2 regions of the Sporosarcina sp. GTC18466 genome follow, and region 2 is predicted to be linked to the other one. Evidence: predicted binding sites of a transcription regulator. Region 2 holds the regulator's gene; the other holds the start of a gene.
The links. Region 2 encodes LexA, which represses DNA repair genes until DNA is damaged. Its sites were predicted from a motif close to CGAACATATGTTCG; they were not measured.

Region 1: the regulator LexA is predicted to act here: its motif matches at 5,579-5,592, upstream of uvrB (excinuclease ABC subunit UvrB).

What each region holds. Positions count from the first base shown of each region.
Region 1 covers NZ_AP044037.1:2,985,530-2,996,201, reverse strand. The annotation lists gene ACZ5FK_RS15005 (DUF4097 family beta strand repeat-containing protein) at 1-528, opposite strand, end outside; gene uvrA (excinuclease ABC subunit UvrA) at 615-3,488, opposite strand; gene uvrB (excinuclease ABC subunit UvrB) at 3,530-5,512, opposite strand; gene ACZ5FK_RS14990 (IDEAL domain-containing protein) at 5,798-6,034, opposite strand; gene ACZ5FK_RS14985 (ABC transporter permease) at 6,130-7,338, opposite strand; gene ACZ5FK_RS14980 (ABC transporter ATP-binding protein) at 7,322-8,071, opposite strand; gene ACZ5FK_RS14975 (HIT family protein) at 8,225-8,650, shown strand; gene ACZ5FK_RS14970 (tryptophan transporter) at 8,756-9,280, shown strand; gene ACZ5FK_RS14965 (YtxH domain-containing protein) at 9,416-9,778, shown strand; gene ACZ5FK_RS14960 (HTH-type transcriptional regulator Hpr) at 10,074-10,672, shown strand, end outside.
Region 2 covers NZ_AP044037.1:274,470-285,141, forward strand. The annotation lists gene ACZ5FK_RS01325 (glycerol-3-phosphate dehydrogenase/oxidase) at 1-1,105, shown strand, start outside; gene ACZ5FK_RS01330 (alpha/beta fold hydrolase) at 1,105-2,019, shown strand; gene miaA (tRNA (adenosine(37)-N6)-dimethylallyltransferase MiaA) at 2,016-2,987, shown strand; gene hfq (RNA chaperone Hfq) at 3,005-3,229, shown strand; gene ACZ5FK_RS01345 (methionine gamma-lyase family protein) at 3,355-4,614, shown strand; gene lexA (transcriptional repressor LexA) at 4,669-5,289, opposite strand; gene yneA (cell division suppressor protein YneA) at 5,471-5,785, shown strand; gene ACZ5FK_RS01360 (YneB family resolvase-like protein) at 5,782-6,438, shown strand; gene ACZ5FK_RS01365 (DUF896 domain-containing protein) at 6,542-6,775, shown strand; gene tkt (transketolase) at 6,875-8,878, shown strand; gene sirA (sporulation inhibitor of replication protein SirA) at 9,082-9,528, shown strand; gene ACZ5FK_RS01380 (YneF family protein) at 9,756-9,974, shown strand; gene ACZ5FK_RS01385 (alpha/beta hydrolase) at 10,396-10,672, opposite strand, start outside.

The DNA.
Region 1 (10,672 bases), 510 kb from region 2:
GACGAAGATCATCTTCTTCAGGAATTCATCCTTCGCTTCGTCTTCGGTTTTATTGTTGAATGACTTCACCGCGAACTCCGCTTTCACTTCCTGCTCTTCGGTCGGAATGATCGTGAAGCTGCCGTTGCTGATATCGACGATGATCTCTTCGATGCCTTCTGCCGTTTTTGTAGAAGAATGCGTGAAGGACACACCGCCGCTGAACGGCGTTTCGAAATCGAAGGACTTCACACGCTCGACAGCTGTCTGCATGAACTGCATGAAGCGCTCCCCGACATGGCCCATATCGTTCCGCAAGTTCTCGATGAACTCTTCCGCCGATTCCTCTTTCGATCTCTTCCGTTCCTGTCCGAATGAGGTGCCGCGGTTATCGTTTCCGCTCTGATTCGTGAAAGAGCCCTCAGACGGTTCAGCAGCTTGGCCTGATGCGGTTCCCTTTTCCATCGCTTCCAGAAGCGTCAGTGCCTCTTCCACGGTGATTGTCCCGTTTTCCACCATCGTCAAAACCCGTTTACGTTCGTTTTCCATTCTTTCCGCCTCCCTATTTTGGGCGGATCGACCGCCCGTCTTAAACAATTTCCTGTTTATCTATACGTTTCGAGTGGGCAGAAGTTTCATTTGGAAGCAGATCCCGCTTTCTCGATCAAGTCCTGCATCCGCTTTTTATCCCGCTCTAGGATCGGCTTCAGATAATGGCCGGTATACGATACATCCGACTCCGCCACTTTCTCAGGCGTGCCTGTCGCGATGATCTGCCCGCCGCGGTCTCCGCCTTCCGGTCCGAGATCGATAATATGGTCGACGGTTTTGATGACATCCAGATTGTGTTCAATGACAAGGACGGTGTTGCCCGAGTCGACTAGACGCTGAAGGACAAGGAGCAGTTTCGAGATATCATGCACATGAAGGCCCGTCGTCGGTTCATCCAATATATAGAAGGATTTGCCGTTCGAACGCCGATGCAGCTCGGACGCCAGCTTCACGCGCTGTGCTTCCCCGCCTGACAGCGTCGTTGCCGGCTGGCCAAGCTGCACGTAGCCGAGGCCGACATCCACGATCGTCTGCAGCTTCCTTGTGATTTTTGGAATGTTTTCGAAAAACACAAGGGCATCCTCGACCGTCATCGACAGCACATCAGCGATATTCTTTCCCTTGTAAGTCACTTCAAGCGTCTCGCGGTTGTACCGTTTTCCGTGGCATACTTCGCACGGCACGTAGACGTCCGGAAGGAAATGCATCTCGATCTTGATGATTCCGTCGCCGCGGCACGCTTCGCACCGGCCGCCTTTGACGTTGAAGCTGAAACGGCCTTTCTTGTAGCCGCGCACTTTCGCCTCATTCGTCATGGCGAAGACGTCCCGGATATCATCGAATACGCCCGTATAGGTGGCCGGGTTGGAACGCGGCGTCCTGCCGATCGGCGACTGGTCGATGTCGATCACCTTTTCCAGTTCCTCCAGACCCTCGACCGACTTGTAGGCACCCGGTTTCTGCTTCGACCGGTTCAATTTCTGTGCCAGCACTTTGTACAGCACTTCATTCACGAGCGTACTCTTTCCGGAACCCGAAACGCCCGTCACTGCGATGAATTCACCGAGCGGGAATGTGGCTGTAACATTTTTCAAGTTGTTTTCGGAGGCTCCTTTGATCACAATCTTCCGGCCGTCCGATTTCCGCCGTTCAAGCGGCAGCGGGATGAATTTCTTTCCGCTCAAATACTGTCCTGTCAGTGAAGCCGGATCGTCCATGATGTGCTGCGGAGTGCCGGCAGAAACGATTTCCCCGCCCGCGACGCCAGCGCCGGGACCGATGTCAATCAAGTAATCCGCCGCCATCATCGTGTCTTCGTCATGTTCCACGACGATGAGCGTATTCCCGATATCCCGCATGCTCTTCAGCGTATCGATCAGGCGGTCGTTGTCCCGTTGATGAAGACCGATCGACGGTTCATCCAAAATGTACAGGACGCCAGTCAGCCGAGAACCGATCTGCGTTGCGAGGCGGATCCGCTGGGCTTCTCCGCCGGACAAGGTGCCCGCCGCCCGGGACAGCGTCAGATAGTCGAGGCCGACATTGATCAGGAAGCCGAGACGTTCCGCAATCTCGCGCAAGATCATATCGGCGATCTGCCGGTCTTTTTCCGACAGTTCAAGATGCGCAAAGAACGCTTCGGCTTCCGTGATCGACAGCTCGGTCACCTGGCCGATATGCCGGCCGTTCAATTTCACCGCAAGCGTCTCGGGCTTCAGGCGGTAGCCATGGCACGTCGGGCAAGGCCGCTCCGCCATATACTTCTCCATCTGTTCCCGGATGTAATCGGATGTTGTCTCGCGGTACCGCCGTTCGACGTTCGCCAGCACACCCTCAAAGTAAATGTTATTGACACGGGTCGTGCCGAATTCATTCGTATATTTGAATTTGATCAAATCATCACGTGAGCCGTAGAGGATCTTATGCAAATCCTCCTCAGGCAGTTCGTTCACCGGATCTTTCATGGAAATGCCGAAGTGCTTGGCGACCGTCTTCAGGAGTTCCGGATAGTACTGCGAACTTGTCGGCTCCCACGGCGCTATCGCATTGTCTTTTAGGGCAAGCGAAGGATCGGGGATGACGAGCTCCGGATCGACTTCCAGCTTCATGCCGAGGCCGTCGCAATCCGGACAAGCGCCGAACGGGCTGTTGAACGAGAACATGCGCGGTTCGATCTCCCCGATGGAAAAACCGCAGATCGGACACGCATGGTGTTCGCTGAATAGAAGCTCTTCCCCGTCGATGATGTCGACAATAACTGTTCCGTCCGCCAAGCGGAGAGCCGATTCCAAAGAGTCGCTCAGACGCGGCTCGATCCCTTCCTTCATGACAATCCGGTCAATGACGACTTCGATCGTATGCTTCTGGTTTTTATTCAGCTCGATATTGTCGTCGAGATCCATCGTTTCGCCGTCCACCCGGATCCGGACATATCCTTGTTTCTTAATATCTTCAATGAGCTTGGCATGTGTCCCTTTCCTGCCAGACACAACAGGCGCCAGTACCTGGATACGCGTGCGCTCCGGCAGCTCCACGATCCTGTCGACCATCTGCTCTACCGTCTGCGAGGCGATTTCGATGCCGTGCACCGGGCATATCGGCTTCCCGACCCGCGCGAACAGCAGCCGCAGATAATCGTAGACTTCCGTCACCGTACCGACAGTCGAACGCGGATTCCGGCTCGTCGTCTTCTGGTCGATCGAGATGGCAGGGGACAGGCCTTCGATCACATCGACGTCCGGCTTATCCATCTGCCCGAGAAATTGGCGCGCATATGCGGACAAGGATTCCACGTATCTCCGCTGGCCTTCCGCATAAATCGTATCAAAGGCAAGAGACGACTTCCCCGACCCCGAGAGCCCCGTCATGACGACGAGCTTGTCCCGGGGAATCGTGACGTCGATGTTCTTCAAGTTATGCGCCCTGGCGCCTTGGATGACAATTTCGTCTTTTTTCATGTGCATTTCACCCTTCAGACTTCAATTCTTGAAGCTCGTACTCATGCTTCAGCTTTCAATTCCAATATCGTATCGCGCAGCTGGGCAGCCCGTTCGAAATCAAGCGCTTTTGCAGCGTCCTTCATCTCTTTCTCGAGCGTGACAAGAAGACCTTCCTTCTCGGCTTTCGTCAGTTTCTTGCCCTGTGTCGCCTTTTCAGCGTATGTTTCCGTCTCTTCGGCGGCATGGGTCGCGCGGATGACTTCACGCACTTTCTTCTGTATGGTCGTCGGCGTGATACCGTGTTTTTCGTTATATTCCATCTGGATTTCGCGCCGGCGCTTCGTCTCCTCGATCGCTTTCTTCATCGAATCGGTATAACGGTCCGCATACATGATGACCTTTCCTTCCGAGTTCCGCGCAGCCCGGCCGATCGTCTGGATCAGCGAGCGCTCTGAACGCAGGAATCCTTCCTTATCGGCGTCAAGGATGGTGACAAGGGAGACTTCCGGGATATCCAGGCCTTCCCTGAGCAAGTTGATGCCGATCAGGACATCGTACGTGCCGAGGCGCAGTTCCCGGATGATCTCGATCCGTTCAAGCGTCTTCACTTCCGAGTGCAGATATTGCACCTTGATGCCGATTTCCTTCAGGTAATCAGTCAAATCCTCCGACATCTTCTTCGTCAATGTAGTGACCAATACCCGTTCGTTGCGCTTTGTACGCTCATTAATCTCATCGATCAAATCATCGATCTGCCCTTCGATCGGGCGCACTTCTATGATCGGATCCAGCAGGCCGGTCGGACGGATGATCTGCTCCACCATTTCCGGGGAATGCTCGATTTCATACGGACCGGGCGTTGCCGATACATAGATCGCATTCTTGCTGTAGCCCTCGAATTCATCGAACGTAAGCGGGCGGTTGTCAAGAGCCGACGGCAGCCGGAACCCGTGGTCGACAAGCACTTGCTTGCGCGCCTGGTCGCCGTTGTACATTGCGCGCACTTGCGGCAAGGTGACGTGGCTCTCGTCGATGACAAGAAGAAAATCATCCGGGAAGTAGTCGAGCAGCGTATACGGCGTTGCACCCGCGGGACGCAGCGTCAAATGCCGGGAATAGTTCTCGATGCCCGAACAGAAGCCCATTTCCCTCATCATTTCAAGATCATAGCGTGTCCGCTGTTCAAGCCGCTGTGCCTCAAGCAGCTTATCCTCGCTGCGCAGCACTTTCAGCCGCTCCTCAAGCTCCGTCTCAATATTGGCGATCGCCTTCACCATCTTATCTTCGCCGGTGACAAAGTGGGATGCCGGGAAAATGGCGACATGGTCGCGTTCGCCGAGGATCTCGCCCGTCAGCGAATCGACTTCCCGCATCCTGTCGATCTCGTCGCCGAAAAACTCGATGCGGATGCATTGCTCATCCTGGGATGCCGGGAAAATCTCGACGACATCGCCCCGGACGCGGAATGTCCCGCGCGTGAAATTGATATCGTTCCGGGAATATTGGATATCGACGAACCGTCTCAGCAGCTCATTGCGGCCGATCTCCATCCCTTTGCGGAGCGAGACGACGTGCTTCCCGTATTCTTCCGGCGAACCGAGGCCGTAGATACATGACACCGAAGCGACGATCAGCACATCGTTGCGTTCGAATAAAGCGGACGTCGCCGAGTGCCGGAGCTTATCGATCTCGTCGTTGATCGTCGCGTCCTTCTCGATATACGTATCCGTGTGCGGCACATAGGCCTCCGGCTGATAGTAATCATAGAAACTGACAAAATACTCAACAGCATTATTTGGAAAAAACTCTTTGAATTCACTATATAATTGCCCTGCCAGCGTCTTATTGTGCGCGATGACGAGGGTCGGTTTATTAATCTCTGTGACGACATTGGAGACGGTGAATGTCTTCCCTGTCCCGGTCGCCCCCAGCAAGGTCTGATGCCGTTTGCCCTCTTTGACACCCGCGACCAGCTTCTCAATCGCAGCCGGCTGGTCGCCTTGCGGTGTGTAAGGGGCCTGCAAATTGAACGTTTGGACCATTCGAGTCCCTCCCTGATTGAATTATTACCATTTTATCATAGACAGCCGCAAACCAAAAGAAATAAGCGAACGTACGTTTTTCAGTTGGAATGAAAGGCATATTGATACGGGCTATGCAGATGATGGTGCAGATGGAATCACCGCATTCCCCTTCATAAGCTCCACACTATGAACGGAAGCTCCCAAACACCTCGCAAGCGGCCTCTCACTATCAATTTCCCTCTCACGTCCCCGCAAAAACAAAACGCCGCGCCAGTTTGAGCCGGCACGGCGTTTCCATTCATTTCAATTCGTTTCATCCAGCTTCAGCAATTCCTTCGCATATAGCGTGAATGCCTGTTCGTCCCGCTCATCGAGAGCCCGGTCGATCGATTCGAGGAGCCGCCGCTTTGTCTGCTCCCGGTGAAGATGGTTGAGGAACAGGTCCATGTAAATTTCATTCAGCAGCTTCTCCGCTTGCAGTGAAGAACTGTTCTTTCCCACGGCTTTTAAAAACTCGGCATATGAATAGTGATTTTCCAATTCCCTCACCCCTATTGCCCTTTTTCCTATTATACATAATCAGGCAATGAAGTTTCAATGTTTTTGGGAATATTCTATTTTTTGAGCCGTTTTGACTATGCGTTGTTCTCCTTGGAGGAAGAACGGATGGTGACTTCCGAAACGGCAATCACCAGCAGTCCGAGTCCCGCTGGCAAGAGGGAAATCCCGCCTGCCGCAAGCCCCGCGATCAGCACCAATGCCGCCTGCAGCCATTGCGCGGAGCGGACCGTTTTCACGATTGCATTTGTCCGGGCGCGCTCGGGCACTGGGAACAGCATATCCATGCGGAAGTCGTCTCCCATCTTCAGCGCGTTGACGAGCTGCACCGCTGTCGCAAACGCGAGGGCTGCCGTGAAGATCGCCGAGACGGCCGGGAACGGGATGAAGACGACGCCGAGCACCGCGAGTGCCGTCAGCCGGACCCATAGCCAAAACATGTCATCCGTCCGGATCAGCGTGCGGCTCACGAGGAACCTTTGCGGATCCGTCTTGCCTAGCACAGCGGATTTCATAAACGCGCCCGCCCAGCTTCTTCTGCTCACAGAACCCTTCAGATGGGGCACATCCGTGAAGTAATTGGCGAACCGGTAAAACCGCATCATCCGGTTCTGCTCCATGCCGATGAAGTGCTCATACGGGAACGGCTTCCTCCTGCTCTGCTTCTTCCAATACAAATTGTAAAACGCGCCGACGACTCCCGCCGCGATCAGCAGGAGAGGGATTTCAGCCAGCACCCCGTAGAGCGCCGCAAAAGCGATTGTATATCGCGCCAGCCGGTCCATCCAGACGTCCTCGCCGTCTTTCGCGCGGTGGAAGGAATATTCGGTTTCCACGTAGATCCATTTCAACAGGACGATCACCACAGCCGCGAAAAGAAACATGATGCCTGAGCCGGTTCCGGTCGCGGACAGCAATGGAACCGCTACGATGAACAGCAGGAGCGGCACAGGAAGCTGCGCGACGAATGAATACCGCAGCGCCCGTCCCATATACGTGCCGAGCTGATTTTCCAGCGGCAATAAAAACACGGCATCCGCGGGCTTCAGCAACGTGGCCGGCGCGGAAAACGCGAGCGGCACACTGAGGATCAAAGCTGTCAGAAGGGCCGCCGGGAACGTATCCGGCACTTCTTTCAGCCAATTGCTGTATGCATATCCGCCGGCGCCAATCGTGAAGACGAGCACAATCGCCAGATGGCCGGTGAACACGAACCGCATATAGCGCTGCACTTCATTCACATAATTGACGAACCGGACGCTCCAAATATCACGCAAACTTTTCATCGTCTTGTTCCTTTGTCATCGCAATATACAGCTCGTCGAGAGTGGCGCCCGGCTTGCCGAATGCGCGCCGCAGATCGTCCATATTCCCTTGCGCGCGCACTTTCCCTTCGTGGAGCAGTATGATCCGGTCGCAATATTTCTCAGCCGTCGACAGGACGTGCGTCGACATGAGCACCGAAGCGCCGCCCTGCTTCCTTTCCGACATCTGGTCAAGAAGGGACTGGATGCCGAGCGGGTCAAGCCCGACAAACGGTTCATCGATGATGTACAAAGACGGTTCAACGAGGAACGCGCACATGATCATCACTTTCTGCCGCATCCCTTTTGAGAAATGTGCCGGAAACCACTTCAGCCGCTTTTCCATCCGGAATTCCTTGAGGAGCCGCTCCGACCGGGCTTCAAAGACCTCACGTTCGATGCCGTACGCCATCGCGGTCAGCTCCAGATGCTCCTGCAGCGTAAGCTCCTCATACAAAATCGGCGTCTCCGGTATGTATGTGAACGCTTTCCGATATTGCTCGCTGTTTTCTTTGAACGTCATGCCGTTGATCAAAACCTCGCCCGCATGGGGATTCATCAGTCCGATGATATGTTTGATCGTCGTACTTTTGCCGGCCCCGTTCAGCCCGATGAGGCCGACGAGTTCGCCGCTTTTTATTTCAAATGATAAATCATGCAGGACCGGTTTCCGCGTGTAGCCGCCCGTCACATGATCGACTTTCAAGATTGACATGTTCCCCCTCCATTCTCATTCCATTTTAGCAAATAAACCGCCGAAATGCTTCTCCGCCAGACGTCACTTTGGACAAAATATGCTACACTATTGAAAATGATGAGTCCGCCCCTTGCAAACTCGCGGATTCCAGACGAAAGGATGTAGATCGCATTGACTTCTTGCATATTCTGCAACATCGCAAACGGCTCCATTCCAGGAGAAATCGTCTATGAGGACGAGCATGTCGTCGCCTTCATGGATATCATGCCCGTGACGAAAGGACATGTCCTGCTTGTGCCGAAGAACCACCGGGAGAATATCTATGACATGACGGAGGAAGAGGCATCGCATCTGTTCGCCGCCGCTCCCCGGATTGCGCAGGCGCTCAAAGACGAATTCGAACCGGCGGGCTTGAACCTGCTCCAGAACAACGGGGCAGCTGCAGGCCAGGCCGTCTTCCACTTCCATATGCACTTCATCCCCCGCTACGATCAGACGGATGGCTACAATTCGCATTGGGATCCGAAAGTGGATGACTTCCCGCAGGAGCGCATTGCTGAAATCGCGGTCGGCATCCGAGAAAAACTGCAAAAGTGATTGTGGATTTTTCTGATAAGTGATAGACTGTTAATACGTTTTCGCTGCCGATCACGAGGATACGGCAGGAGAACCAAAATAAGAATAGCTGAGGAGAGATGAGTTATGAGCACGAAGAATCTGATGCTGATGGCATTGTTAGTCGCTGTCGGTGCCGCTTTGTATTTGGTGATTCCAGGTTACGGTGAGGGCATGAAACCCGATTTCATGCTGACAATGATGATCATCGGCATTTTGCTGTTCCCCGATGTACGCAGCGTATTTTTGCTCGGCGCATCGACAGGTGTCCTGTCCGGAATCTTTACGAGTTTCCCAGGCGGGCTTGTGCCGAACATCATTGATAAGTTCATCACGGCGTTTGTCGTGTATGGCGTAATTCTGATCCTTGGAAAAGCTGCAAAAAAACTGGCGGTCAGCACGGTGATTGTCTGCATCGGCACGATCATCTCAGGCGCCGTCTTCTTGACAGCTGCCATCTACATTTTCGGCGCGAACGTGCCATTCGGCCTGTTGTTCGCAACAGTCGTCCTGCCGGCAGTCGCCATGAACGGGATCGTATTCTTCATCATGTACCCGATCATGACCAATCTGCTGAAACGCACGACGTTCAGAACCGCACTTTCCAGTTGAATGATCACAAGCCTTCCGCCCTTGCGGAAGGCTTTTTCTTTTGTCCTCCCGCTTCTGTATTGCCGAAAGAAACCCCTCCATGTTTTAATGAAGCTATGAGAGGAATACTATTCATATGGAAAGGAGTGTTTCGCAATGAAAGCATCGACATTTTTCTTAGGGCTCGCTGCCGGATCAGTGACAGCTGCCATCACCGTTCTCTATTCCACACCTAAATCAGGCCAGGAGATCAGAACATCCGTCAAACATGCTTCTGCGGACTTGAAATACAAAATGCGCGACGTCAAAGGGAAACTCGCCGACCTTAAGGAGTCCATCACCCACATGACAAAAGAAGCAAAAGAAGTCATCCCCGACACCGTCGAAGGCATGAAAGGCTCCATCATGAAGTGGCAGGAATCCACCGCCTCCAACCAGACCAAACTGCAGAAGGAAATCATGGACATCCAAGCATCCTTGGAGGAACTTGAAAAGACGATTGCAGCGCAGATGAAATAATAGTATCAGGGCTGTCCAGAAAGTATAAAATTCATTACAAGGACCTTTTAAAAATTTCTTATGAGGACGTAGAAAATCGCCAGAAACGGCCGACTCCTGCGGGAACAGCACGAGTCCGAGACCCCGCAGCGAAGCGAGGAGGCTCGGGCCGTGCCCGCGGAAAGCGAGCCGGTTCTGGCGATTTTCGTCTTTTCGGACAACCCCTTTCTTTTTGCAAAAACCAATATTTCTGAAATTCCAACTTCTTTCTTTGTTATTTTCCTGCTATAATGAAAGATAGCTCTAGTAAATAGCAATGGAGGGGTTCATATTGGAAGAACGTTTTTCGCGCAAAGAAGCGATGATCTATAGCCAGCGGGTCGCCCAAATGTCAAAGGCCCTATGGAAGGCGGTCGAACGGGATTGGCAGCAGTGGATCAAACCTTATGACCTGAACATCAATGAACATCATATTTTATGGATTGCCTATCACTTGCAAGGCGCCACCATATCGGATGTCGCAAAGTTCGGTGTGATGCATGTATCCACTGCTTTCAATTTCTCTAAGAAATTGGAGGAACGAGGATATTTAAGTTTCTTCAAAAAAGATGACGATCGCCGCAATACATATATTACGGTGACGGATGAAGGGAAAGTTCTCCTGCAGGAAATGAACGAAAATTACTATGATGTCGATCATGAAATACTGGAAGGATCTCTTCCGATCAAAAGCATTTACGGTAAGTTTCCTGAATTTTTGGAAGTGATGTCAGTCATCCGGAACATATACGGCCAGGACTTCATGGAGATCTTCGAAAAAGGTTTCCAAAACATTGATGAAACATTCAAGGAAGAGAACGGAAAAATCGTTGCGGTGGACTCTCCGAAACAGGATCACAAGGAGTTTGAACTTCA
Region 2 (10,672 bases):
TGAAGAGGGCGCTGTTTGCCTGAATTACATGAAAATGGAGCAGTTCACATACGGTGAAGACGGCAAAGTGAATGGGGCGCTTGCGAAGGATATGCTGACCGGGGAGACGATCTCCATCTCTGCTTCGGCTATTGTGAACGCAACAGGTCCTTGGGTTGACGATATTAGGAAAAAGGACGGAATCTCTGGGAACAAACGTCTTCGACTGACAAAAGGGGTCCACATTGTCCTCGATAAATCGGTTTTTCCACTTCGGCAGGCAATCTACTTTGACGCACCTGACGGAAGGATGATTTTTGCCATTCCTCGCGGGGAGAAGGCGTATATCGGAACAACGGACACTTTCTATGAAGGAGACCCGAGCAATCCGCTTGCGACAGAAGAGGACGTCGACTACTTGCTGAAGGCTCTTCATTATATATTTCCGGCTGTAAAAGCGGGTCCTGAACATGTGGAGTCGACTTGGGCGGGTGTACGTCCGCTGATTTATGAGGAAGGCAAGGATGCTTCCGAGATTTCAAGGAGAGACGAGATCTGGGAATCTGACAGCGGCTTGCTTACCATCGCAGGCGGCAAACTGACAGGGTACCGGAAAATGGCAGAGACGGTAGTTGACCGTGTCGTCAAAAAACTTCACGGGAAAACAATCGGCCCGTGTGTCACGGAACATCTTCGGCTGTCTGGCGGGGATTTCAAAGACGAGGACCATTATGCCGCTTTTCTTGCCAGCCAATCTAAAGAGGCACCTCTTTTCGGTCTTTCTGAAGAAGAAGGATTGCGGCTCGCGTCCCATTATGGATCGAACGTTCCCCTGCTTTTCAATTATGCTCATGCGCTTGGAGCGGAAGAAAGCGGCATGCCGGTATCCCTTAAAGCTGAAGTGCTATATTCCATACATTATGAGATGGCGATGACGCCGTCAGACTTTTTGATACGCCGTACAGGTGCTCTCTATTTCAATATTGATTCCGTGAAACGGTATAAGCAGGAAGTGGCAGACTATATGGCGAAACTGCTGTCTTACAGTGATGAAGATAAGGCCCGTCTGCTTAATGAGATTGAGGAGCATATCGAAGAAGCAGAACTTCTGAAAGGTGAAATGTAATGGACTCACAAGTATTGCGCATGAAAGACGGCGCAGATATTTTTACAGTCATGGAGCGGCCGAAGGGACAACTCAAGGGGCACGTTCACATACTTCACGGCATGTCGGAACATATCGGGCGCTATGAAGATTTCATGGGGTTCATGTCAGATAATGGATATGCAGTATCCGGTCATGATCACCGAGGTCACGGAAAGACATCCGAGCTTAGCGGAAAGCTCGGTCATTTTGGAAATGAAGCGGACTTTGAAACAATTGTTGAAGATGCGCATCAGGTCATTGAATATTACCAATGCACTTTGAAAAACGCGCCCCTATTCCTGCTTGGCCACAGCATGGGATCCTTTGCTGCCCGCAGGTACGTTCAGCTGTATCCGGGCGATACTAGCCGTCTCCTTCTTCTAGGCACGGGCGGAGACCCTGGGCTCAGCCGGTCGGTTGGAACTATAATCGCCAAGGCGCGAGCCAAAACATCTGGCCTTGACGAGCCGGATCCGCTGCTGAATGCACTCATCTTCGGATCTTACGCCAAATCGGTGGAACATCCACAAACGCCTTTCGATTGGCTTTCAAGGGACAAGAAAGCTGTAAGTCATTATATGGAGGATCCGCTTTGCGGCGCGGTGCCAACAACAAAGTTCTTTCTTGATCTGTTTGAAGGATTGAAGCGGATTAATGAACAGGACGAGATCGAGAATGTGAGGAAGGACTTGCCGATTCTTTTTATGTCAGGAAGCGAAGATCCTGTCGGCGGCAAAGGAAAAGGAGTCTTCCAAGCGGCTGGACAATATGAGAAGGCGGGAGTCAACAACGTGACTGTCATGCTCTATGAAGGCGGCCGGCATGAGATCCTTCACGAGATTAATCAAAAAGAAGTGTATGAGGACATATTGAAATGGATGGGACAAATATGAAGGACCAATACCCGGTCATAGCGATTGTCGGGCCGACCGCATCAGGAAAAACAGCGTTAAGCGTAAGCCTGGCCAAAAGGCTTGATGGAGAAGTGATTAATGGCGACTCCATGCAAGTATATAGAGGGCTGGACATCGGGACGGCTAAAATCACGGCCGACGAAATGGATGGAGTCCCTCACCATCTGTTTGACTGCAAAGACCCGGGAGACGCCTACTCAGTCGCTGCATACCAGCAAGACGTCAGATGGTGGATCGAGGATATCCGCTCCCGAGGAAAGACGCCGATCATAGCGGGAGGGACAGGGATGTATATCCAGTCTGTGCTGTTCGATTACCGGTTCACAGATGAAGCCGCGGATGAAACGGTCCGTAAGTTCCTGGAGAAAGAGGCTGAACGGGTGGGGGCGGATGTTCTATATGAGAGACTCAGAACAGCAGATCCGGATAGTGCCAGCAAGATCCACCCGAATAATGTGCGCAGGGTTATCCGGGCCCTCGAGATCATCGAAGTGACCGGTAAGACAAAGGTGGAACATGAGCAGGGAAAAGGCAGATCCGTCCTTTATCCACATCTTTTAATTGGCTTGACGATGCCGCGGGATGTCCTCTATGGAAGGATTGACAGCCGTGTCGATTCAATGATCGAAAATGGACTGATCGAGGAGGCGAAGGGCCTTTGGCTGAAAAAACTGCCCCCTGGTTCACAAGCTGTACAGGCAATCGGCTACAAAGAACTGTTTTCATATTTTGAAGGCGAGTTGGATCTTTCCGAGGCAATCAATCAAATTAAAAAGAACACTCGCCATTACGCAAAGCGGCAGCTGACCTATTTACGGAATAAGATGGATGTCCGATGGTTCGACGCACTTAGCAGCAAGGAAGAAATGATTAGCGGAATTTTGCCGTTATTGAAGGATTTCACCCAGCCCGCATCGAATAATGTAAGCGAGGCAAAAGAAAAATAGAAGCGGAGGATGGGAGAATGGCACAAGGGAACATGCAAGATGTTTTTTTGAACTCATTGCGAAAGAACAATACGTTTGTGACAGTATTTTTGACGAACGGATTTCAGCTGAAAGGGCTGATCAAATCGTACGACAATTATACGGTATTGCTTGAATCGGACACCAAGCAACAGTTGATTTACAAACACGCCATTTCAACATATGTACCGAATAAGCCGGTTATTTTAAAAGACGAGGAATAATTGTAAGAGAGCAGGCAAATGCGCCTGCTTTTTTCTTTTTCCGATCAGAAATGACTGGTACTATAGAAGATGGACGGTTAGAAATACTCGATCATCCGAAGAATTAAGGAATGAGGCAAACGATTATGATTGAACCGATCAACGAAACAGAATGGGCACGAGCGGCTGCAGCAGAAGAGCAAATTGCCGGGCATATAAAAGAAGTGGAGCGGATCGCTTTCGAAAACCAGCGGAAAGTGCTGGCTGCATTCAGAAACAATATGGTAAGCGATTTTCATTTGACTGGAACGACAGGATACGGTTACGACGATAGCGGACGTGATGTGCTGGAGAAGGTGTATGCCGACGTATTCGGTACGGAAGCGTGTTTAGTGAGGAACCAGATCATTTCGGGAACGCACGCCATCTCCATCAGTCTTTTCGGCGTTTTGCGGCCAGGCGATGAGCTGCTTTATATAACAGGAAAACCTTATGATACACTTGAGTCGATTGTTTCAGGAAAAGGGAAGGATACAGGATCCCTGGAGGACTTCGGCATTGGGTATGAACATGTAGAACTGAAAGAAGACGGAACCGTCGATTTCGATGAAGTGGAGAAAAAAATAGGTCCGCGGACAAAGATGATCGCAATCCAACGATCGAAAGGCTATTCGGACAGGCCATCCTTCCGAATCAGCGAAATCGAGGAAATGGTGAATTTCGTCAAGAAGATCAATCCCGGCTTGATTGTATTTGTCGATAATTGTTATGGCGAATTCGTTGAATTGCAAGAACCAACTGAAATAGGAGCGGATTTGATGGCAGGATCTCTCATCAAAAATCCCGGGGGCGGACTTGCAAAAACCGGCGGCTATATAGCGGGAAGAGAAGATTTGATTGAAAAATGTGCTTATCGCATGACCTCCCCGGGTATTGGAGCGGAAGCCGGAGCGTCGCTGGATACGCTGCTGGACATGTATCAAGGATTCTTCCTTGCTCCTCACGTCGTTAGCCAAGCTGTAAAAGGTGCACTTTTCACCTCTGCATTCCTAGAAAGCTATGGATTTGATACAGCTCCGCATTACAGCGTGAAACGGACAGATCTTATTCAGTCCGTCAGTTTCAAAACAGCTGATCAAATGATCGCTTTTTGCAGAACAATCCAGGAAAATTCACCGATCAATGCCCACTACGCTCCAGAGCCATCTTATATGCCGGGTTATACAGATGATGTGATCATGGCAGCTGGTACATTCATACAAGGTTCCAGCATTGAACTGACCGCAGACGGGCCGATCAGGCCGCCATATCGTGCTTATATACAGGGCGGTTTGACATATGAGCATGTGAAAGCTGCGATTATCGCCTCCGTCAGCAAGTTGACTTCGGAACGACTGATTGATTGATTGATGAAAAAAGACTGTCTATGGCAATTTGGCCAAGACAGTCTTTTTTCTGGTTTAATGGATATGTCTATAGACGCCGATCACTTTTCCAAGTATGGAAACATTGTTGACGATGATCGGTTCCATGGAAGAGTTTTCTGGCTGCAGGCGGAAATAGTCTTTTTCTTTAAAGAAGCGTTTGACAGTCGCCTCATCCTCTTCTGTCATAGCGACGACGATCTCCCCGTTGCTCGCAGTCTGTGTCTGCTTGACGACTACATAATCACCGTTTAAAATGCCAGCCTCGATCATACTGTTGCCTACAATTTCAAGCATGAACAGTTGTTCATCAGAAGTGCCGTAGGACTCTGGCAGCGGGAAATATTCCTCTATATTTTCAATGGCGGTGATCGGCAGGCCGGCAGTTACCTTACCGACGAGCGGCACATGCAGGACACCCGGCTTAAGTGCATCCAGGCCCTCCGGATCCAGAATCTCAATTGCTCTCGGCTTCGTCGGGTCCCTGCGGATGAACCCTTTGCTTTCAAGTCTGGCCAGATGGCCGTGGACAGTGGAACTCGAAGCGAGTCCTACAGCCTCCCCGATTTCCCGGACGGATGGCGGATACCCTTTCATCCGCACCTCATCTTTGATGAATGTCAATATGTCCTGCTGCCTTTTTGATATCTTCTTCACTCGTCCCACCCCTTCAAAAATAGTATCGGTACATGCCCCGAATGGATTTAATTACAATAAGTATAACAGGTGTTCGGCTATAAAGCAAACAAAGGTTCGAAAAATCCGTTGACATGTGTAATATGGTGTCCTATAATGGGAACAAGTATTCCGAACAAACATTCTTACGGAGGGGATTCGAATGACTTTCTTGAAAAAATACATATATGTGCTCATCCTCGTGGTGTCCAGCACTTGTTTCACGCTAATCGGTATAAGCAAACATACAGAAAGCGATACATATGAAGAAATAACTGTGACGGAAGGAGATTCGCTATGGCAGCTGGCAATCGACCTTTATGGCAATGAGAGGCCGGGAAGATGGGTACAGGAAATGATGGTGATGAACAGCCTGGATTCCTCGGTCATCAAACCTGGAGACCGTCTGAAAGTGCCTGCTTCCACATCTTCGTTTAACAATATGGGTAATATGGAACTGGCGGGTGAAGGAAAATGAGCGCTGGCAGCTGCGTTCTGTACTGCCGGGTCAGTACGGAAAAAAACGAACAGGAACTTTCTCTTGTGAGGCAGGAGGAGGAATTGCGGCACCTTGCCGCGTCACTCGGTTACGAAGTGGCGGAGCATTTCAGTGACAGGCACAGTGGATACGATATCGAGAGAGAAGGGCTTCTTGGCCTGCTCGACTTCATTCGTGATGAGGAAATCGATGCCGTCCTGATCCAGGATGAAACTAGGCTTGGCCGGGGGAATGCGAGGGTCGCGATCCTCCATTTGCTTGCGAAGAGCGGAACTGCGGTCATATCAAACCATGACAATGGTCCGCTCGCCCTCAATGAGATGGATACTATGCTCCTGGAAATCCTGGCGATTGTGGAAGAGTACCAGCGGAAAATACATAACGCCAAGATAAGGCGCGGCATGAAACGGGCGATCCGGGAAGGGTACAGGCCGGAAGAGAACTTGCGCAATAAGGGGAATGCAGAGGGCCGGGAAAGGCTGGATGTCCCGATTGATGAAATTGTTGCGCTCAGAAGCAAGGGGCTGACTTTCGAGGAAATTGCGAGCGTGCTCAAAGGGCTCGGACATTCGATCAGCAAAGCGACGGTCCACCGCCGTTATAAAGAGTTTGAGATGGAGCAGGAAGGCTGAATGGTTGCCCTTCCTGCCCTTTTTGTATACATTTTATTGTAACGGAACCCTTATGGAATAGGAGCCGGGACAAGCAACAAGCAGATCAGGAGGAATACTGTCCATGTTATCAGCGGATAAAATCAAACGAATCAATGAACTATCCAAAAAGTCGAAAACGGTCGGATTGACAACGGAAGAGGCGAAGGAACAAACAGCGCTGCGAAAGGAATATCTTGAAACGTTCCGGACGTCGATGCGCGATACGATTGAAAATGTAAAAGTGATCGATCCTGAAGGTAATGACGTCACACCTGAGAAAGTGAAGAACGCACGCAACCGGAAATTCTTAAGCTGAACCGGGGACAATTTGTAATTCCGCCCCGGATTGTCTACACTATAGTAGAATGGAGCTTTTTCAGCAAGTACATGTTTGATTCGGGAAAGGATGTAGACAATGACTGAACAGATCGATCAATTAGCCATTAATACGATTAGGACGCTTTCAATCGATGCGATTGAAAAAGCGAACTCCGGGCATCCAGGTTTGCCGATGGGCGCTGCCCCTATGGCTTATACACTTTGGACAAAACATATGAGACATAATCCGTCGAACCCGAAATGGTTCAACCGTGACAGGTTTGTGTTATCTGCCGGGCATGGTTCCATGCTTCTATATAGCCTGTTGCACCTAAGCGGCTATGGTTTGACGATGGATGATATCAAGAACTTCCGCCAATGGGGCTCAAAAACCCCGGGTCATCCTGAATACGGCCATACGGCAGGCGTGGAAGCGACAACAGGACCACTTGGCCAAGGAATCGGCATGGCGGTGGGTATGGCGATGGCGGAAAAGCATCTCTCCGCTACTTACAATAAACCTGGCTTCGATGTGGTCGACCATTATACGTACGCTGTGTGCGGCGATGGCGATTTGATGGAAGGCGTAGCTGCCGAAGCGATCTCCCTTGCTGGCCATCTCCAGTTGAATAAATTGATTGTCCTTTATGACAGCAATGATATTTCTCTTGATGGCGATCTGGATATGTCGTTCACTGAAAACGTGAAAAAACGTTTTGAATCATACGGCTGGAATTATATCCGCGTAGAGGACGGAAATAATGTCGGCCTGATCTCCGAAGCGATCGAGCAGGCAAAAGGGAATACCGGTGGTCCGACAATGATAGAAGTGAAAACGGTCATCGGGTATGGTTCGCCGAATAAGTCTGGTAAATCGGACGTCCATGGAGCGCCGCTCGGCGAAGATGAAATGAAACTTACGAAAGAATATTACAAGTGGACATACGAGGAAGATTTCCATGTTCCAGATGGTGTCTATGAAACTTTCAAGGAAGCGACAGATGAGCTTGGCGTGAAAAACGAGCAGAAGTGGAACGATCTCTTCGAAAGATACTCTGCTGAGCATGCTGATCTTGCCAGCCAGCTGAAAGCTGCCATCATTCAGGAAGTCCCTCAAGACGTGAAAGACGGATTGCCGGTTTATGAAGCGGGTAAATCAGTCGCAACACGTTCCGCTTCTGGTGATGCAATCAATGCGATTGCGAAAGCCCTTCCGTCCTTCTTCGGGGGAAGCGCTGACCTTGCCGGTTCCAATAAGACGATGATCAAAGAAGCAGGTGATTTTCTGCCGGGCGACTTTACCGGTCGTAATATCTGGTTCGGAGTACGTGAATTCGCAATGGGAGCTGCGCTGAACGGCATGGCGCTGCATGGCGGTCTTCATGTGTTCGGCGGTACGTTCTTCGTCTTCAGTGATTATGTGCGGCCTGCAGTCCGTCTGTCAGCTCTTATGGGGACGCCGGTAACCTATGTCTTCACACATGACAGCATCGCTGTTGGAGAAGACGGACCGACACATGAACCTGTCGAACATCTTGCATCATTCCGTGCGATGCCAGGACTTACTGTAATTCGGCCGGCAGACGGAAATGAAACATCCGCAGCTTGGAATATTGCAGTGACATCAAAAGACAGACCGACTATGCTTGTCCTGTCACGTCAAAACTTGCCGGTTCTCGAGAAGACCCATGAACTCGCTGAAGATGGCGTGAAAAAAGGGGCTTATGTCGTATCGCCTGCCTCTAAGGGAACACCAGATGCCATCCTGATTGCCACAGGTTCCGAAGTTTCGCTCGCCGTAGATTCCCAAAAGGCATTGAAGGAACAGGGGATTGACGCTTCTGTTGTCTCTATGCCGTCATGGGATCTATTTGAACAGCAGGATGCTGGCTATAAAGAGACAGTCCTGCCGAAAGCAGTGAAAAAACGGCTCGCAATCGAAATGGGAGCTTCACTCGGCTGGCATAAGTATGTCGGTGATGAAGGGGAAGTACTTGCGATTGATACGTTCGGCGCAAGCGCACCTGGTGAGATTGTCATGGAGCAATACGGATTTACAACAGAAAATGTAGTCAATAAAGTGAAAGAGCTGATCGGATGACCGGCAGCCGGCAGATGACCTACTGTTCTGCCGGCTTTTTCTTTTGTTTGGCTCCCAGGCAAGCGGGGTAGAGAATAAATATTGATATTTTAGAAAAAGTTCATTAGAAATTCTATTCCGACAATATTAGTCGTTTTCCATTACAAGAACTGACACGTTTTTCAGCAGGTTTACGGTAGGATGGAGAAAAGGGGGTGATGGTTATGAGATCATACGAAATCTATAAGGTGAAGAAAAAGTATCTTTCTTTCATCATCGGCCGCGAACGGCTGCTGTATGATTTGCTAAAGGACGAAACTGACAGCGCACCTGCACGGGAAGTCACCTATCTATGTGACCACATAGAGCAGCAGACGATTGAAGTTGCGCTGCAGGAGAACCTTGGCAAATCATTCACGACTGTTGAAAGCGAAACTGGAAATTACCGCTTGACGCATCCGATGAAAGGAACGATCCATCTATCCGTCTCCCCTTATTCGGTACAGGCCTACTGTGATGGTTCCCGGATGCTGGATCTGGATCTGTTTGTCGCATTATCCGGCTTAAGCGACCGTTATTTCGCCGTCATGGACAACGCAGGTGAATGGGGATGGCTTAAGCCAGTCAAATATTCAAATCGGCTGATCGGTGATTCGTCAATCGCATTTTAATAACTGGAAGGCTGCCAAGCGCGGTGGTCTCCTTTTTCCGCAAAAGGCTATTTGTAATTGATACACGAAACTGTACGCTGAAAAAACGAATGAAAAAGGTATTTCCGCTCCAGCGCGCAAATAATCCGATGATTTCATATGCAGTCATTGCCATCCACTAGTGCGATGATGTATAATCCTTCATGGTGGAGTAAACTAGATTCCGGGTAGTGAAGGAGGTAGGACAGATGGTTTGGTGGATTCTTGGAATCATCGTCGCATTAATCGGAGGCGTCGCCCTCGGATTTTTCTTAGCACGTCAATATATGATGAAATACTTGAAGGAAAACCCGCCTATCAATGAGCAGATGCTGCGCATGATGATGATGCAAATGGGACAAAAGCCTTCACAAAAGAAAATCAATCAAATGATGGCTCAAATGAACAAAATGCAAGACAAAAAGTAATTGTATGCAGCGGGAAAACCTGCTGATTCAATCATACATTATGAATCAGCCGCCGATCCAAGGGACAATCCCTCGGACCGGCGGCTTTTTGCGTGCTTCTTTCTGCGATTGCTCCCCCAAATAACTGCAAGGGAACCAGAACCAGTTTGGCTTCTGGTCGATGCCTAATATCCCGGAGTCCATGCCTGATCTATACAAAATGAAGAGGGTTACACTCTAATTGCGGCATATTTGAAAGAGATTTAGAGGACACAGACATGCTTATTATGAATGGAAAGCATCTTTTAGGCTGACGGATTAAGCAGGCAGACCAAACAATGAAACGGTCGGCATTTTCTGTATTCCCATAGCCGCGAAAAATATAAGAGAAAAGAAAAAAGCCCCCAGACGTCCCGGTTCATTTCGGGATCGAAGGCAGCTTTTATTCAAGAAAATTAAACTTTCGCAAGAAGGTCAAGACTACTTGCTTATACGCCTCAGGGTTTTCGTTGAAGGACCTTGCATGGGCGCCTTGCTCAAATAATTTCAGCATTTTAGGCCCTTTTTTTAAACTGTACAGCTCCTTCGTCATTTCTGGCAAGATGAAGTCGTCTTCCAGGCTATGGATGAACAGCATCGGCTTCTCAATTGCTTGGATGGTTTCCCTCGGAGAGACGAGGGAAGTGGTGTACCCGTCCCTGACTCTGAGGAATAAATTC